3 regions of the Nocardioides caricicola genome follow, and region 1 is predicted to be linked to each of the others. Evidence: predicted binding sites of a transcription regulator. Region 1 holds the regulator's gene; each other region holds the start of a gene.
The links. The regulator HrcA, encoded in region 1, represses chaperone genes, less so after heat shock. The targets are predictions, from matches to a motif close to TTGGCACTCGNNNNNNNCGAGTGCCAA.
Positions count from the first base shown of each region.

Region 2: the regulator HrcA is predicted to act here: its motif matches at 3,078-3,104, upstream of groL (chaperonin GroEL).
Region 3: the regulator HrcA is predicted to act here: its motif matches at 3,557-3,583, upstream of groES (co-chaperone GroES).

Region 1 is NZ_BAABFQ010000005.1:78,470-83,084, reverse strand. It holds gene ABD875_RS08765 (DUF3097 domain-containing protein) at 1-232, opposite strand, end outside; gene ABD875_RS08760 (hypothetical protein) at 281-475, opposite strand; gene ABD875_RS08755 (MBL fold metallo-hydrolase) at 494-1,285, opposite strand; gene ABD875_RS08750 (hypothetical protein) at 1,295-1,957, opposite strand; gene hrcA (heat-inducible transcriptional repressor HrcA) at 2,096-3,109, shown strand; gene dnaJ (molecular chaperone DnaJ) at 3,143-4,312, shown strand; gene ABD875_RS08735 (16S rRNA (uracil(1498)-N(3))-methyltransferase) at 4,312-4,615, shown strand, end outside.
Region 2 is NZ_BAABFQ010000008.1:275,715-280,329, forward strand. It holds gene ABD875_RS18945 (hypothetical protein) at 1-627, opposite strand, end outside; gene ABD875_RS18950 (RNA polymerase sigma factor) at 624-1,139, opposite strand; gene groL (chaperonin GroEL) at 1,290-2,915, opposite strand; gene ABD875_RS18960 (ATP-grasp domain-containing protein) at 3,145-4,023, opposite strand; gene ABD875_RS18965 (LacI family DNA-binding transcriptional regulator) at 4,048-4,615, opposite strand, start outside.
Region 3 is NZ_BAABFQ010000007.1:303,357-307,971, forward strand. It holds gene ABD875_RS15475 (hypothetical protein) at 1-1,212, shown strand, start outside; gene groL (chaperonin GroEL) at 1,415-3,043, opposite strand; gene groES (co-chaperone GroES) at 3,124-3,417, opposite strand; gene ABD875_RS15490 (hypothetical protein) at 3,608-4,615, opposite strand, start outside.

The sequences.
Region 1 (4,615 bases):
TGCCCTCGAGCAGGAACCCTGGCCCGAGCGGGAACGTGCGTCGCTTGCCGCGGCGGTCCTCCAGCGTCAGCGTGTGGAGGTCGCGGTCGACTGCCACGATCTCGCCGCACCAGTCCGTCGTCACCTCCTCGACCACGGCGCCGAGCTCGGCCGGCGCCTCGGTCGCGCGGCCGCGCTTCGGGGCGCGCCAGTCGGTGGCCAGGACGTCGGTGCCGTAACGATCGCTGCTCACCCGACGACCGTAGGTCGCGCCACCGACAGTGCCGGGGAGGGCACGCCGTCAGTCCTCGGAGTCGTCCGTGTCGTCGGTCTCGTCGGACTTCTCGGACTCCACCGGCGCCTTGCCGCCGCCCATGTCGAGCTCGTCGGGCGACTTCGCCTCGTCCTCGTCGAGATCCTGCGCCAGCGGGTTGTCCTCGGTCGGCTGCAGGTCCTCGGGGAGGTCCTCGTCCTCGATGCCGGTGTTCTCGCTCATGGCCGAGTCGTACCCGCCTCAGATCAGCGGCAACCGCTTCTGGCTGTTCGGGAGCTGCTCGTAGCCGCGGCGGACGGCGACCGCGAGCCGCTCGCGCTCCCACGGCCACTCGCCGGCGTCGAGCGCCTGGTCCACCGGCACGCCGCGGCCCGCCAGGTCGCGGATCGTCTCGGCGACGATGCCGATGGTGTTGCGCTGCTCCTCCACGAAGTCGCGGCCGACCGGGGCGCCGTGGCCGGGCACGACCACCGTGCCCGGCGTGCTGAGGCCGAGCACGACGTCGAGGCTCAGCGGCCAGTCCATCGGCCACGAGTCGTCGTTGAACGACGGGGGAGCGGACTCCTCGACGAGGTCGCCGGCGAGCAGCACGTCGGCGTCGGGGACGCGCAGCACCAGGTCTCCGGCGGTGTGCCCCCGCCCGGGGTACACGAGCTCGACCTGCCGGTCCCCGAGGTCGAGGACCAGGGCGCTGGAGAACGTCCGGTCGGGCAGCACGACCACGTCGGAGTCGCCCCACCGCTCGAGCTCCTCGACCGCGATCTCGTGCGCGACGATCGGCACGTCGCCGTACGCCGTGCGGAACGCGCCGTTGCCGTAGGTGTGGTCGAAGTGCCAGTGCGTGTTGACGATCCCGGTCACGTCGCCGGCGCCGAGCGCGCGGACGTCCTCGATCACCTCCCGCGCCGCGGCGGCCGATCCGTGCGTGTCGACGACGAGCAGCCCGGAGGAGCCGCCCACCAGGGTCACGTTGACGTCGTACTGCTCGTAGCGCGCGACCCAGACCCGGTCGGCGATCTCGGTGAAAGCCACCGGATCACCCTAGAGGCGCAATCCCGCGTACAGCCCGCGGCGCAGCAGCTCGCCGAGGTCGGCGATGTCGTGGGCGGGCCGGGGGAACCGGAGCACCTGCTGGTGCGCACCCTGCTCGTCGACCCACTGCACCTCGACGCCCTCGGGCGACAGCCGCGAGATCTGGACGCCGAGGATCTCGGTGGGCCGGGTGCCGGTGCCGAGTGAGACCGCACGCCGCAGCTCGTCCTGGTGGCACTCGTTGGCGTGCTCGGTCGAGCGCTGCAGGTGCCCCCGGTTCATCCGGTGCTCCGGGCTGCGGAAGTCCTCCAGGGAGATCTTGTGCTGCCGGTCGTCCCGTGCCAGCAGCACGAAGTTCAGGTGCAGCACGATCGCCTCGCCGTGCGTGGGCTGGAGGCGGCCGCCCAGGGTCAGCGTGTCGGCGCGGTCGGGCCCGGTGCGCGGGCCGAGCCCGCTGGTGAGGGTCAGCAGCGCGCTCGCGCGGCGGGCGGCGGCCCGGGCGACGGGGGAGTCCGGCGGGCAGTACAGCGCCGGCGTACCTCCGTCGTCGCAGAGCTCGAGCCGGTCCTCGATGGCGTTCGGCTCGCCCTCGACCACCAGGCTCGCGGAGGCGGGGCAGGCCAGGATGCTGCGGGCGTCGGCGGCGAGCCGCCGCGAGTCGGACGGGAGCACGGATCCTCCTGGCAATCAGGTTAGAGAAGTTAGGTAAGCCTAACCTACGTCGACGCCACGCGTCGATGGGTGCGCCCCCGCGTGACACCCGCTGTAGGCTTGGCACTCCGGACATTCGAGTGCCAGTGAGGAGGCGGGATGCAGGAGGAACGTCGGCTCGCCGTGCTCCGCGCCATCGTCGAGGACTACGTCTCCACCGAGGAACCCGTCGGCTCCAAGGCGCTCGTCGAGCGGCACGGCCTCGGCGTCTCGCCGGCCACCGTCCGCAACGACATGGCCGCGCTCGAGGACGAGGGCTACATCACCCAGCCGCACACCAGCGCGGGCCGCGTGCCGACCGACAAGGGCTACCGGCTGTTCGTCGACCGCCTGACCACCGTCAAGCCGATGAGCGCCGCCGAGAAGCGCGCGATCGCCACCATCTTGGACGGGGCGGTCGACCTCGACGACGTCGTGAACCGCTCGGTGCGGCTGCTCGCGCAGCTGACCCGCCAGGTCGCCGTCGTGCAGTACCCCACGCTCTCGCGCTCGACGGTCCGCCACGTCGAGCTGGTCGCGCTCGCGCCGAACCGGCTGCTGGTCGTGCTGATCCTCAGCACCGGCCGGGTCGAGCAACGGCTGGTCGAGCTCGGCGTCGACCTCGCCGAGGACGACCTCGCCGACCTGCGCCAGCAGGTCAACCGCGCCGCGACCGGCGAGGTCATCGCCGAGGCGGTGACGTCCCTGCGCGCACTCGTGCCGTCCGGGGAGAGCACCCCGCTCGGCTCGGTGGCCGAGACCCTCGTGGACGCGATGTCCGACCACCGCTCGGACGAGCGGATCGTGGTCGGTGGCGCGGCGAACCTGGCGCGGTACGGCGACAACTTCGACTCCGCCGTCCGCCCGCTGCTCGAGGCGCTCGAGGAGCACGTCGTGCTGCTCAAGCTGCTCGGCGAGGCCTCGACCGGCGAGCTGCTGACCGTCCGCATCGGCCACGAGGGCCCCTACCAGGAGCTCGCGTCCACGAGCGTGGTCGCGACCGGGTACGGCCCGGGCGACGAGTCGCTCGCCCGGCTCGGCATCGTCGGCCCCACCCGCATGGACTACCCAGGCTCGATGGCCGCGGTGCGTGCCGTGGCGCGCTACGTCTCGCGCATCCTCGACGAGGCCTGAGCCTCCAGAACCCCAGAGATACAAGGAACGCAGTTGAGTCAGGACCTGTACGAGCTCCTCGGTGTCGCCCGCGACGCGGACGGCGACGCCATCAAGAAGGCCTACCGTCGGCTCGCCCGGCAGTACCACCCCGACGTGAACCCCGACCCCGAGGCGCAAGAGCGGTTCAAGGAGATCTCGCTCGCCTACGAGGTGCTCTCGGACCCGCAGAAGCGCGCGTCGTACGACCGCGGCGGCGACCCGTTCGGTGGCGCCGGCGGGTTCGGCCAGGGCGCGGGCTTCTCGTTCACCGACATCATGGACGCGTTCTTCGGCGGCGGCGGGGCGGCGTCCGCCGGCCGCGGCCCGCGCCCGCGCGAGCGGCGCGGCCAGGACGCCCTGATCCGGCTCGAGGTGGACCTCTCCGAGGCGGCGTTCGGTGTCACCCGCGAGCTCAAGGTGGACACCGCGGTGCTCTGCAGCACCTGCCACGGTGAGGGGACGGCGGCCGGCACCCACCCGATCCCGTGCGAGACCTGTCACGGTGCCGGCGAGGTCGCGCACGTGCAGCGCTCGTTCCTCGGCGAGATCCGCACCCTGCGCCCGTGCGCGGCGTGCCGCGGCTTCGGCAGCATCATCCCCGAGCCGTGCCGCGAGTGCTCCGGCGACGGCCGGGTCCGCTCGCGCCGCACGCTCACCGTGAAGATCCCGGCGGGCGTCGACACCGGCACCCGCGTCCAGCTCGCCGGCGAGGGCGAGGTCGGCCCGGGCGGCGGCCCGGCCGGTGACCTGTACGTCGAGATCACCATCGCGCCGCACCCCACCTTCACCCGGCACGGCAACGACCTGCACTGCACGGTGACGCTGCCGATGACCGCGGCCGCGCTCGGCACCACGCTCACGCTGCCCACCCTCGAGGCGGACGTCGTCGGCGAGGACGGCGGCGACCCGGAGCTGCAGACGTCGTTCGAGCTCGAGGTCCGTCCCGGCACCCAGTCCGGGGCCGACCGGATCCTGCGGGGGCTCGGCGTGCCCGGCCTGCGGGGCGGGCGCGGCGACCTGGTCGTCACGATCATCGTCGAGACGCCGACCAAGCTCGACGCGCGCCAGGAGGAGCTCCTCCGCGAGCTCGCGGCGATCCGCGACGAGGAGGCCCCCTCCGGCCAGGTGCGTCCCGGCCAGAAGGGCGTCTTCGGCCGCCTCCGCGACGCCTTCAACCACTGATGTCGCTGCCCGTCCACCTGGTGCCCGGCCTCGACGGGGTCGCCGTCGGGGACGAGGTCACGGTGGAGGGCGACGAAGCGCACCACGCGGTCGCCGTACGCCGCCTGCGCGTCGGCGAGCAGGTCGTGCTGACCGACGGCCGCGGCACGTCGCTGCGCGGGTCGGTCACGTCGACCGGCAAGCGGGTGTTCGCGGTCGAGGCCGAGCAGGTCACCCGGCACGAGCGTCCCGAGCCCGAGGTGGTCGTGGTCCAGGCGATCCCGAAGGGCGACCGCGGAGAGCTCGCCGTGGAGGTGCTGACCG
Region 2 (4,615 bases), on a different contig from region 1:
GAACGCCTGGGCGTACATCGACGCGAGGTCGTCGGAGTACGCCGCGCTGAAGCCGCACAGCGTGACCCGGCCGTCGGTCGCGGACACCAGGTAGCGCCCGCCCTGCTCGAAGCTCACCGCGCTCAGCAGCTGCTGCATCTCCGCGGACGGCGCCTGCACCTCGACCAGGTCGGTCGGGTCACCGGCGTACCACGTGGTCGGCGTCAGCGTGACGAGGGTGCCGTCGATGCTGGTCACCGTCGCGTCGAACGCCACGGTCTGCTCGGCCAGCACCTCGGGGTTGGGCACCATGCACTTGGCGGCGTACGCCGCAGCGTCGGGCGCGGACAGCTCGGTGACCGTGGGGTCGCTCGCGGCCGGGGTGTCGATCGCGGTCGGTGTCGCCGAGTCGTCGTTGAGGTTCATGACCGCGAAGATCCCGGCCCCGGCGATGATCACGGCCGCCGCTGCGGCGACCAGCCAGGTGAGCGGGCTCCGGTCGTGCGTGCCGGTCTCACGGTTCTCGGTGGTGAGCTCCGTGCTCATGACGTCCTCCAGGAGTCGGGCCGCCCGGTCGGGGTCGGCCGGCGGCAGGGAGGAAGCCGGGTCGGACGCCTGCAGCCGGTGCAGCAGCTCGTCGTCGTTCATGACCTTCTCCCCTCTCTCGACTCCTCATGTCCGGCTCGGGCCGCACTCTTTCGCAGCAGGTCGGACAATTTCTTCTTCGCGCGGGTGAGCCGGGTGCTCGCGGCGTTCGGCGAGATGCCGAGGACCACCGCGATCTCGGCCGGCGTCAGCTGCTCCCACGCCCACAGCCGCACCAGCTCGGCCTCCTCGGGGCGCAGCGCGGCCAGCGCCTCGTGCAGCGCCTGGTCGTCGGGCGGGCCGGGATCGTCCGGCTGCGCCATCAGCCGGGCGGCCACCCGGTCCTGTCGGCGCGCGGCGCGCTCGGCGTTGTGGAGGCAGTTGCGCGCCACGGCGTACACCCACGGCAGCGGCAGGTCGGGCACCTCCTCGACCCGGCGCCAGCACACCAGCAGGGTCTCGGCGAGCACGTCCTCGGCGGTCTCGGGGTCGGTGCGGCGCGCGAGGAAGCGGCGTACCGGCTCCATCAGGCCCGGGGCGATCTCCTCGAAGCGCTCGCGTCGCGACTCGTCCATGCCCACGCCCGTAACCCTGCCACGCCCGCTCTCATGCGTCCGCGCCCGCCCGCCGCCACGTTCAGTCGGGGCGAGACGGGGTGAGACGGCCGAACGGCCCCAGTCCCGGAGGACTGGGGCCGTTCGCGTGCTACGTGGAGCGGGTGGGACTCAGAAGTCCATGCCGCCCATGCCGCCGGACGGGTCGCCCATCGGGGCGGCCTTCTCCGGCTTGTCGGCCACGACGGCCTCGGTGGTGAGGAAGAGCGCCGCGATGGAGGCGGCGTTCTGCAGCGCGCTGCGGGTCACCTTGGCGGGGTCGATGATGCCGGAGGCGATCATGTCGACGTACTCGCCGGTGGCCGCGTTGAGACCGTGACCGGCCTCCAGGTTGCGCACCTTCTCCGCCACGACGCCGCCCTCGAGACCGGCGTTGACCGCGATCTGCTTGAGCGGGGCCTCGGTGGCATAGCGGACGATGTTGGCACCGGTGGCCTCGTCGCCCGACAGGTCCAGCTTGTCGAACGCGGTGGCCGAAGCCTGCACCAGGGCGACGCCACCACCGGCGACGATGCCCTCCTCGACGGCCGCCTTCGCGTTGCGAACGGCGTCCTCGATGCGGTGCTTGCGCTCCTTGAGCTCGACCTCGGTGGCCGCGCCGACCTTGATGACCGCAACACCGCCGGCCAGCTTGGCCAGGCGCTCCTGCAGCTTCTCGCGGTCGTAGTCGGAGTCCGACTTCTCGATCTCGGCACGGATCTGGTTGACGCGACCGGCGATCTGGTCGGCGTCGCCCGCGCCCTCGACGATGGTGGTCTCGTCCTTGGTGATGACGACCTTGCGGGCCTGGCCGAGCAGCTCGATGCCGGTCGACTCGAGCTTGAGGCCGACCTCCTCCGAGATGACCTGGCCGCCGGTCAGGATCGCGATGTCCTGCAGCATGGCCTTGCGGCGGTCACCGAAGCCCGGAGCCTTGACGGCGACGGACTTGAAGGTGCCGCGGATCTTGTTGACGACCAGGGTCGACAGCGCCTCGCCGTCGGTGTCCTCGGCCAGGATCAGCAGCGGCTTGCCGGACTGCATGACCTTCTCGAGCAGCGGCAGGAGGTCCTTGACCGACGAGATCTTCTGGTTCGCGATCAGGATGTACGGGTCCTCGAGGACCGTCTCCATGCGCTCCGGGTCGGTGACGAAGTACGCCGAGATGTAGCCCTTGTCGAAGCGCATGCCCTCGGTGAGCTCGAGGTCGAGCCCGAAGGTGTTCGACTCCTCGACGGTGATGACACCTTCCTTGCCGACCTTGTCCATCGCCTCGGCGATGATCTCGCCGACGGTGGTGTCAGCGGCGGAGATCGACGCGGTCGCGGCGATCTGCTCCTTGGTCTCGATGTCGATCGCCATGTTCGAGAGCTGCTCCGACACGGCGGCGACAGCGGCCTCGATGCCGCGCTTCAGACCCATCGGGTTCGCACCCGCGGCCACGTTGCGCAGACCCTCACGGACCATCGCCTGGGCGAGCACCGTGGCGGTGGTGGTGCCGTCACCGGCGACGTCGTCGGTCTTCTTGGCGACCTCCTTGACGAGCTCGGCACCGATCTTCTCGTACGGGTCCTCGAGCTCGATCTCCTTGGCGATGGAGACACCATCGTTGGTGATCGTGGGGGCGCCCCACTTCTTCTCGAGCACGACGTTGCGGCCCTTGGGACCGAGGGTGACCTTGACGGCGTCGGCGAGCGTGTTCATGCCACGCTCGAGACCGCGCCGGGCCTCCTCGTTGAAAGCAATCAGCTTGGGCATAACTCCTGCGATTCCTCACGCTTAGAGTTCGGGGATCCGGCTCGATGGGTTGCCCGCGACGGACGACCCTGCTGACCCGGCGAACCCTTCTCGCCGGCGCGGTGGGCCTCAACTGGCACCGATCCGGTTGTCACTCTCATGTCGAGAGTGCCAGCATCATGTTTAGCACTCGACCCCTGCGAGTGCAAGAAGCGGGGGTGGGCCCGCGGCCGGGGCCGGGGCGCCAGCCTCACCAGGTCCGCGGCAGCGCGCGGTTCGCGATCGCCTCGGCGAACGGCAGCGCGTTGAGCGGCAGGACGTCGAGGTAGAGGCCGGGCTCGGTGAGCTCGACCTCGCTCACGACCAGTCGTCCTTGGTGGCGCATCATGTCGACGCGGCCGTAGACGACCTCGGCGCCGAGCAGGTCGACGACGGTCGCGATCGCCTCCGCGGCGAGCATGGCCGCCTCGTCGGTCAGCTCCACCGAGCGCGCCGTACCGCCGAACTGCTCGTGCACGCGGATGTCGGTGGTGCTGGGCAGCTTCTCGACCTGGCTGACCGGGTGCCCGCCGATCACGAACACCGACGTCTCCCCGTCGTGGTGGATCGACTCGACCAGCGGCTGCACGATCCACGGCCCCTGGTGCCCGTCGGGCTGCGGCAGCCAGACGCGGCCGTCGGAGACCACCTCGATGTGCCGCCCGCCGGCGCCGACGCGCGGCTTCACCACCGACAGCCCGAACCGGTCGGCCGCGGCGCGGACGTCGAACACGGTGTCCGCGGCGACCGTCGGCACGACCGGGAGGCCGGTGTCCTGGAGCTCGACGAGGTAGTGCTTGTCGGTGTTCCAGCGGAAGACGTGCGCGCCGTTGAGGAGCGCCGGGCCGACCCCGGACGCCCAGCCCAGGAACTCCCCGAGCCGGGAGTCGTAGTCCCACGTGGACCGTACGGCGATCACGTCGGCCGCGCCCCAGTCGACCGACAGGTCGTCCCAGACGACCCAGCGGCTCTCGAGGCCGTTCGCGTCGAGCGCGCGGTCGAGGGCCGCGTGCCCGGGTTCGCCCTCGGCCCATTCCTTGCTGGTGACGAGCAGCACCAGCGGTGCCGTCGCCTCGCCGATCTGCTCCACGAACCGAAACCCTAGGGGCCCGGCTCAGCTGCTGTCGCGGATGACCAGATAGGTGGGCAGCATCCGTCCCGGCCGGTCCTCGGGGCCGGCCATCGTCTCGAGCAGCAGCGCGACCATCTCGCGCCCCATCTGCTCCGGCGACTGGTGCACGGTGGTGAGCGGCGGGTGCGCCGACAGTGCGACCGGGGCGTCCTCGAAGCCGACCACCGCGACGTCCTCGGGGACCCGGCGCCCGGCCTCGCGCAGCGTCTGGAGCGCGCCGAGCGCCATCAGGTCGTTGGCGCAGAAGACCGCGTCCACGTCCGGCGAGCGGTCGAGCAGCGCGCGCATCGCGGCGGCGCCGCTCTCCTGCCCGAAGTCGCCGCGCTCGACGAGCCGCTCGTCGAGCTCGCGCCCGGCCGCGGCGAGCCCGGCGACGTACCCCTGGAAGCGGGAGGAGCCGGCGACCATGTCCGCGGGCCCGGCGATCGTGGCGATGCGGGCGCGCCCGCGCTCGACGAGGTGCGCGACCGCGAGCCCGGCGCCCTGCACGTTGTCGACGTCGACGAAGCCGTGCTGCACCCCCTCGTTCGCGCGCCCCCCGACCACGACC
Region 3 (4,615 bases), on a different contig from region 1:
CGCACGGGCGTGGGCGCCGTCGCCGCGGTCGGGGTGATCGCCGTCGGCGGCTCGCTGCTGCCGAGCGGCACGCCGCCTGAGCAGGCAGCCGCGCGGCCGCGACCGGAGGCGCCCACGATCACCCTGGCCGACGCCACCGCGGCAGTCGAGGGACGCGACTACCGCCAGCTGGCGTCCCAGACGAACGACGACCTGGACAACGACAACGGCCAGTACCTCGACGGGGTCACCGACGACGGCCAGATCCTGTTCCGCGACGGGCCTCGGGCGGAGCAGTGGCGCCCGAGGTTCGCCCTGATGGACCCCGCGACCGGCGACAAGGACTGGCTCCCCGCGCTCGAAGGCGTCGGCCAGGACCAGACCTGGCCGGCCGAGCTGAGCGCGGACCGGCTGGTGCTGCTCTCGCTGCGCAACGGTCTCGCCGGCGAGCTGCGGGCGCACGTCTTCGACCGCGCCGCCGGCGAGTGGAGCACGCTGACGTGGCCCGGGCTCCCGCAGGTCGACTTCCCGCGGGCGATCGCCGGGCCGGACGACCGGCTCTACGTCCGCGTCGTCGCGACCCAGGGTCAGCCCCCGGAGGGCGGCTGGCCGACCGGCCCGGACGGCGAGGCGGACGACGCCGACTTCGAGGGCGACACCTACCACCTCTGGTCGGTCTCGCTCACCGACACCGCGGACGTGCGTGACGAGGGCCTGGTCGTCGGCGACGTCGCCTTCACCGACACGGCGATGGTGTGGACCGACCGGACCGGCGACGCCGGGATGATGCACGTCCGCGACTTCGCCACCGGCGAGGAGTCCTCCTTCGACCCCGAGGTCGACGACCGGTGCAACCTGCTGAGCTTCGGCGCCTCCGGCGACCGGATCGTGATGGGCGAGTACTGCGGCACCTACGCGTCGGGTCGTGACGACCGGCTGCAGATCGTCAGCACCGACGGCGAGCAGGTGGTGACCCTGCAGGACGACGGCATCAGCGGCTGGCTCCCGCCCGGGAGCGACGTCGTCAACATCGACCTGATGGGCGCACCGGGCGACGACCGGACCGGAACCTACGTCTACGACCTCGAGTCCGGCCGGTTCCTGCGGATCAGCGACGCGATGTCGTCCTGGGGCCTGGGCGGCGCCACCGGCCAGCCCGGCCAGTTCACCTGGCACACCCCGGTGAACCAGGGCAAGGGCTCCACCCAGTACGTCGGCGAGCTGCTGGACTGACGCGGCTGGACTGACGCGGCTGGAGCTGGCCGCTGCAGCTTCACCATGGTCCGTGGGTGAACCTGCACTTCCCATGGCGTGCACACCGTGGGAAGTGCAGGTTCGACTGCATCACATGGTGAAGCTGCGACAGCTGGAACGACCAGACACGGCGAAGGCCCCCACCCGGAGCGGGTGGGGGCCTTCGCGTTGCTCAGGTCGATCAGTGGCCGTGGCCGTGACCGTGGCCGTGGCCAGCGGCCGGCGCGGCCTCTTCCTCTTCGGGCTTCTCGACGACCAGGGTCTCGGTCGTGAGCAGCATGCCCGCGATCGAGGTGGCGTTGATCAGCGCGGAGCGGGTCACCTTCACCGGGTCGAGCACGCCCTGGGCGACCAGGTCGCCGTACTCGCCGGTGGCGGCGTTGTAGCCGTTGCCCACGCCGAGCTCGCGCACCTTGGTGGTGACGACGTAGCCGTTCTCACCGCCGTTCTCGGCGATCCAGCGCAGCGGCTCGTCGGCGGACTTGCGCACGATGCGTACGCCGACCGCCTCGTCGCCGGTCAGGCCGAGGTCGTCGGACAGCACCGAGACCGCGTGGATGAGCGCGGAGCCACCGCCGGGGACGATGCCCTCCTCGATCGCGGCGCGCGTCGCGGAGACGGCGTCCTCGATGCGGTGCTTCTTCTCCTTGAGCTCCACCTCGGTGTGCGCGCCGACCTTGATGACGCACACGCCGCCGGCCAGCTTCGCGAGGCGCTCCTGGAGCTTCTCGCGGTCCCAGTCGGAGTCGGTGGACTCGATCTCGCCCTTGATCTGGTTGACGCGGCCCTCGACGTCCTTCGGGTCGCCGGCGCCGTCGACGATCGTGGTGTCGTCCTTGGTGATGACGACGCGACGCGCCTGGCCGAGCACCTCGAGGCCGACCTGGTCGAGCTTGAGGCCGACCTCCGGGGCGATGACCTGACCGCCGGTCAGGGTCGCGATGTCCTGCATCATCGCCTTGCGGCGGTCACCGAACGCCGGGCTCTTCACCGCGACGGCGTTGAACGTGCCGCGGATCTTGTTGACGACCAGGGTCGAGAGCGCCTCGCCCTCGACGTCCTCGGCGAGGATGAACAGCGGCTTGCCGGTCGAGATGACCTTCTCCAGCAGCGGGAGCAGCTCGGCGACGGCCGAGATCTTGCCCTGGTGCAGCAGGATGTACGGGTCGTCGAGGACGGCCTCCATCCGCTCGGGGTCGGTCACGAAGTACTGCGACAGGTAGCCCTTGTCGAACTGCATGCCCTCGGTGAAGTCGAGCTCGGTGCCCATGGTGTTGGACTCCTCGACGGTGATGACACCGTCCTTGCCGACCTTGTCGAACGCCTGCGAGAGCAGGTCGCCGATGTGGCTGTCGCGGCTCGAGATCGTGGCGACCGACGCCATGTCCTCGACCGACTCGACCTCGCGGGCGGCCTCCTTGAGCGCGTCGCCGACGGCCTCGGCCGCGGCGTCCATGCCCCGCTTGAGGCCCATCGGGTTCGCGCCGGCGGCGACCGCGCGCAGACCCTCGTGGACCATCGCCTGGGCGAGCACGGTGGCGGTGGTGGTGCCGTCACCGGCGATGTCGTTGGTCTTGGTGGCGACTTCCTTGGTCAGCTGCGCACCGAGGTTCTCGAACGGGTCGTCGAGCTCGATCTCACGCGCGACGGTGACACCGTCGTTGGTGATGGTCGGCGCGCCCCACTTCTTGTCGAGGACGACGTAGCGGCCCTTCGGACCGAGCGTGACCTTGACGGCGTTGGCGAGGGCGTCGACGCCACGCTCGAGCGCGCGGCGGGCGTTCTCGTCGAACTCCAGGATCTTCGGCATGACTCTCCTCTAGAGAAAAAGATCGGGTCGTCCGCCTCGGGGCGTGCCAGAGGCAGCCGAGAGGCGGACGACCCGGTAGATCAGGAAACGATCGCGAGGACGTCGCGCGCGGAGAGGATGAGGTACTCCGCTCCGGCGTACTTGACCTCGGTGCCGCCGTACTTGCTGTAGATGACCTTGTCGCCCACGTTCACGTCGAGCGGAACGCGGTTGCCGTTGTCGTCGATCCGACCGGGACCGATCGCCAGGACCTCGCCCTCCTGGGGCTTCTCCTTGGCGGTGTCCGGGATGACCAGGCCCGAGGCCGTGGTCTGCTCCGCGTCGAGCGGCTTGACGACGATCCGGTCCTCGAGGGGCTTGATGTTGACCGACACGATGCCGACCTCCACTTTCTGGCACTTCGATGTTGGGGTTGATGCACGTCTGGTGCCTGCGGATCCGGTACGCCGTCGCGGGGATCGCATCGGTGTCGCAGGCGCTGGCACACTCACGGGGAGAGTGCCAGTTCTGAAACTAGCACTCTCCCCAACTGAGTGCCAGCGCGGGGGCGCCGGCGAGATGGACCTACTGGTTCTGGGACGGGTCCGCGTCGTAGTGCATGGCGCCGATCGGGACCTCCCAGCCGATCTCGTGGCCGTCGTGGCCGTCGAACTCCCGGGACTGCGCCGCGATGTGCGCCGGCAGCGCCTGGCCCAGGCCCCGGGCCTTGAAGTCCTCCGCGATGGACCCCTGCGACGGCACCCATCCGCACACCATCGACACCCGGTCGTTGAAGCCCGGGTTGGCGCCACCCAGGTAGGACACGCTGATGTAGGTGCTCTCCTCGCCCGCGACCGGCGTCGTCAGCATCCCGTAGGTCTCGCTGGGCGAGTTGATCGTCTGCGGGTTGGTGGGCGTGCCGATGACGATCGGCGGGTTGAACGACGCGCCGTCCCCGACGGAGACGGCCACCTTGCCGCCGACGTAGCCCTGGCTGCCGAAGAAGTAGACGTGCAGCAGGGAGTCACCGGTGATCCTCGGCGGGAGGGGCATCTTCATCGTGTGGGTCCACACGGCGTTGGTCGGCACCAGGGCGACGTTCTTCCAACCCACGTAGAGCTCGTTGGTGACCAGCGACGCCATGTCGCTGTAGGTCTGCGGCACGTTGTTGTGCAGCAGCGGGTTGGGGTTGTCCTTGCTGTCCAGCAGGGCGAACACGCAGTAGTGGTCGCTGCCGGACGGCGGGGGCTGGGCGACCCAGTACCAGGGCTCCGGGGCCACCGCGATCTCCTGGTTGTTGGTGGCCGAGATCGTCTGCTTCGTGGTCTTGCCGTCCTGAAGGGTCAACGGGTTGTCGATCCAGTCGCTCGGCATGTTGATCAGCGCGCATCCGACCGCGTACAGCGTCACGTCGGCGGTCTCCGCACCGGCGGCCCAGTTCTTCGCTCGCACGTAGATGTAGTTCGGGACGCCTTCCAGGATCTGGGCAGCGTAGTCCTGGGCCCACGACTGGGTCGTCGCGAAGTTCGTGGTCGGGTTCGGGTCGGCCGCGGGCAGCGGGATGATGTCCGGGCAGATCGTGATCGACCCACC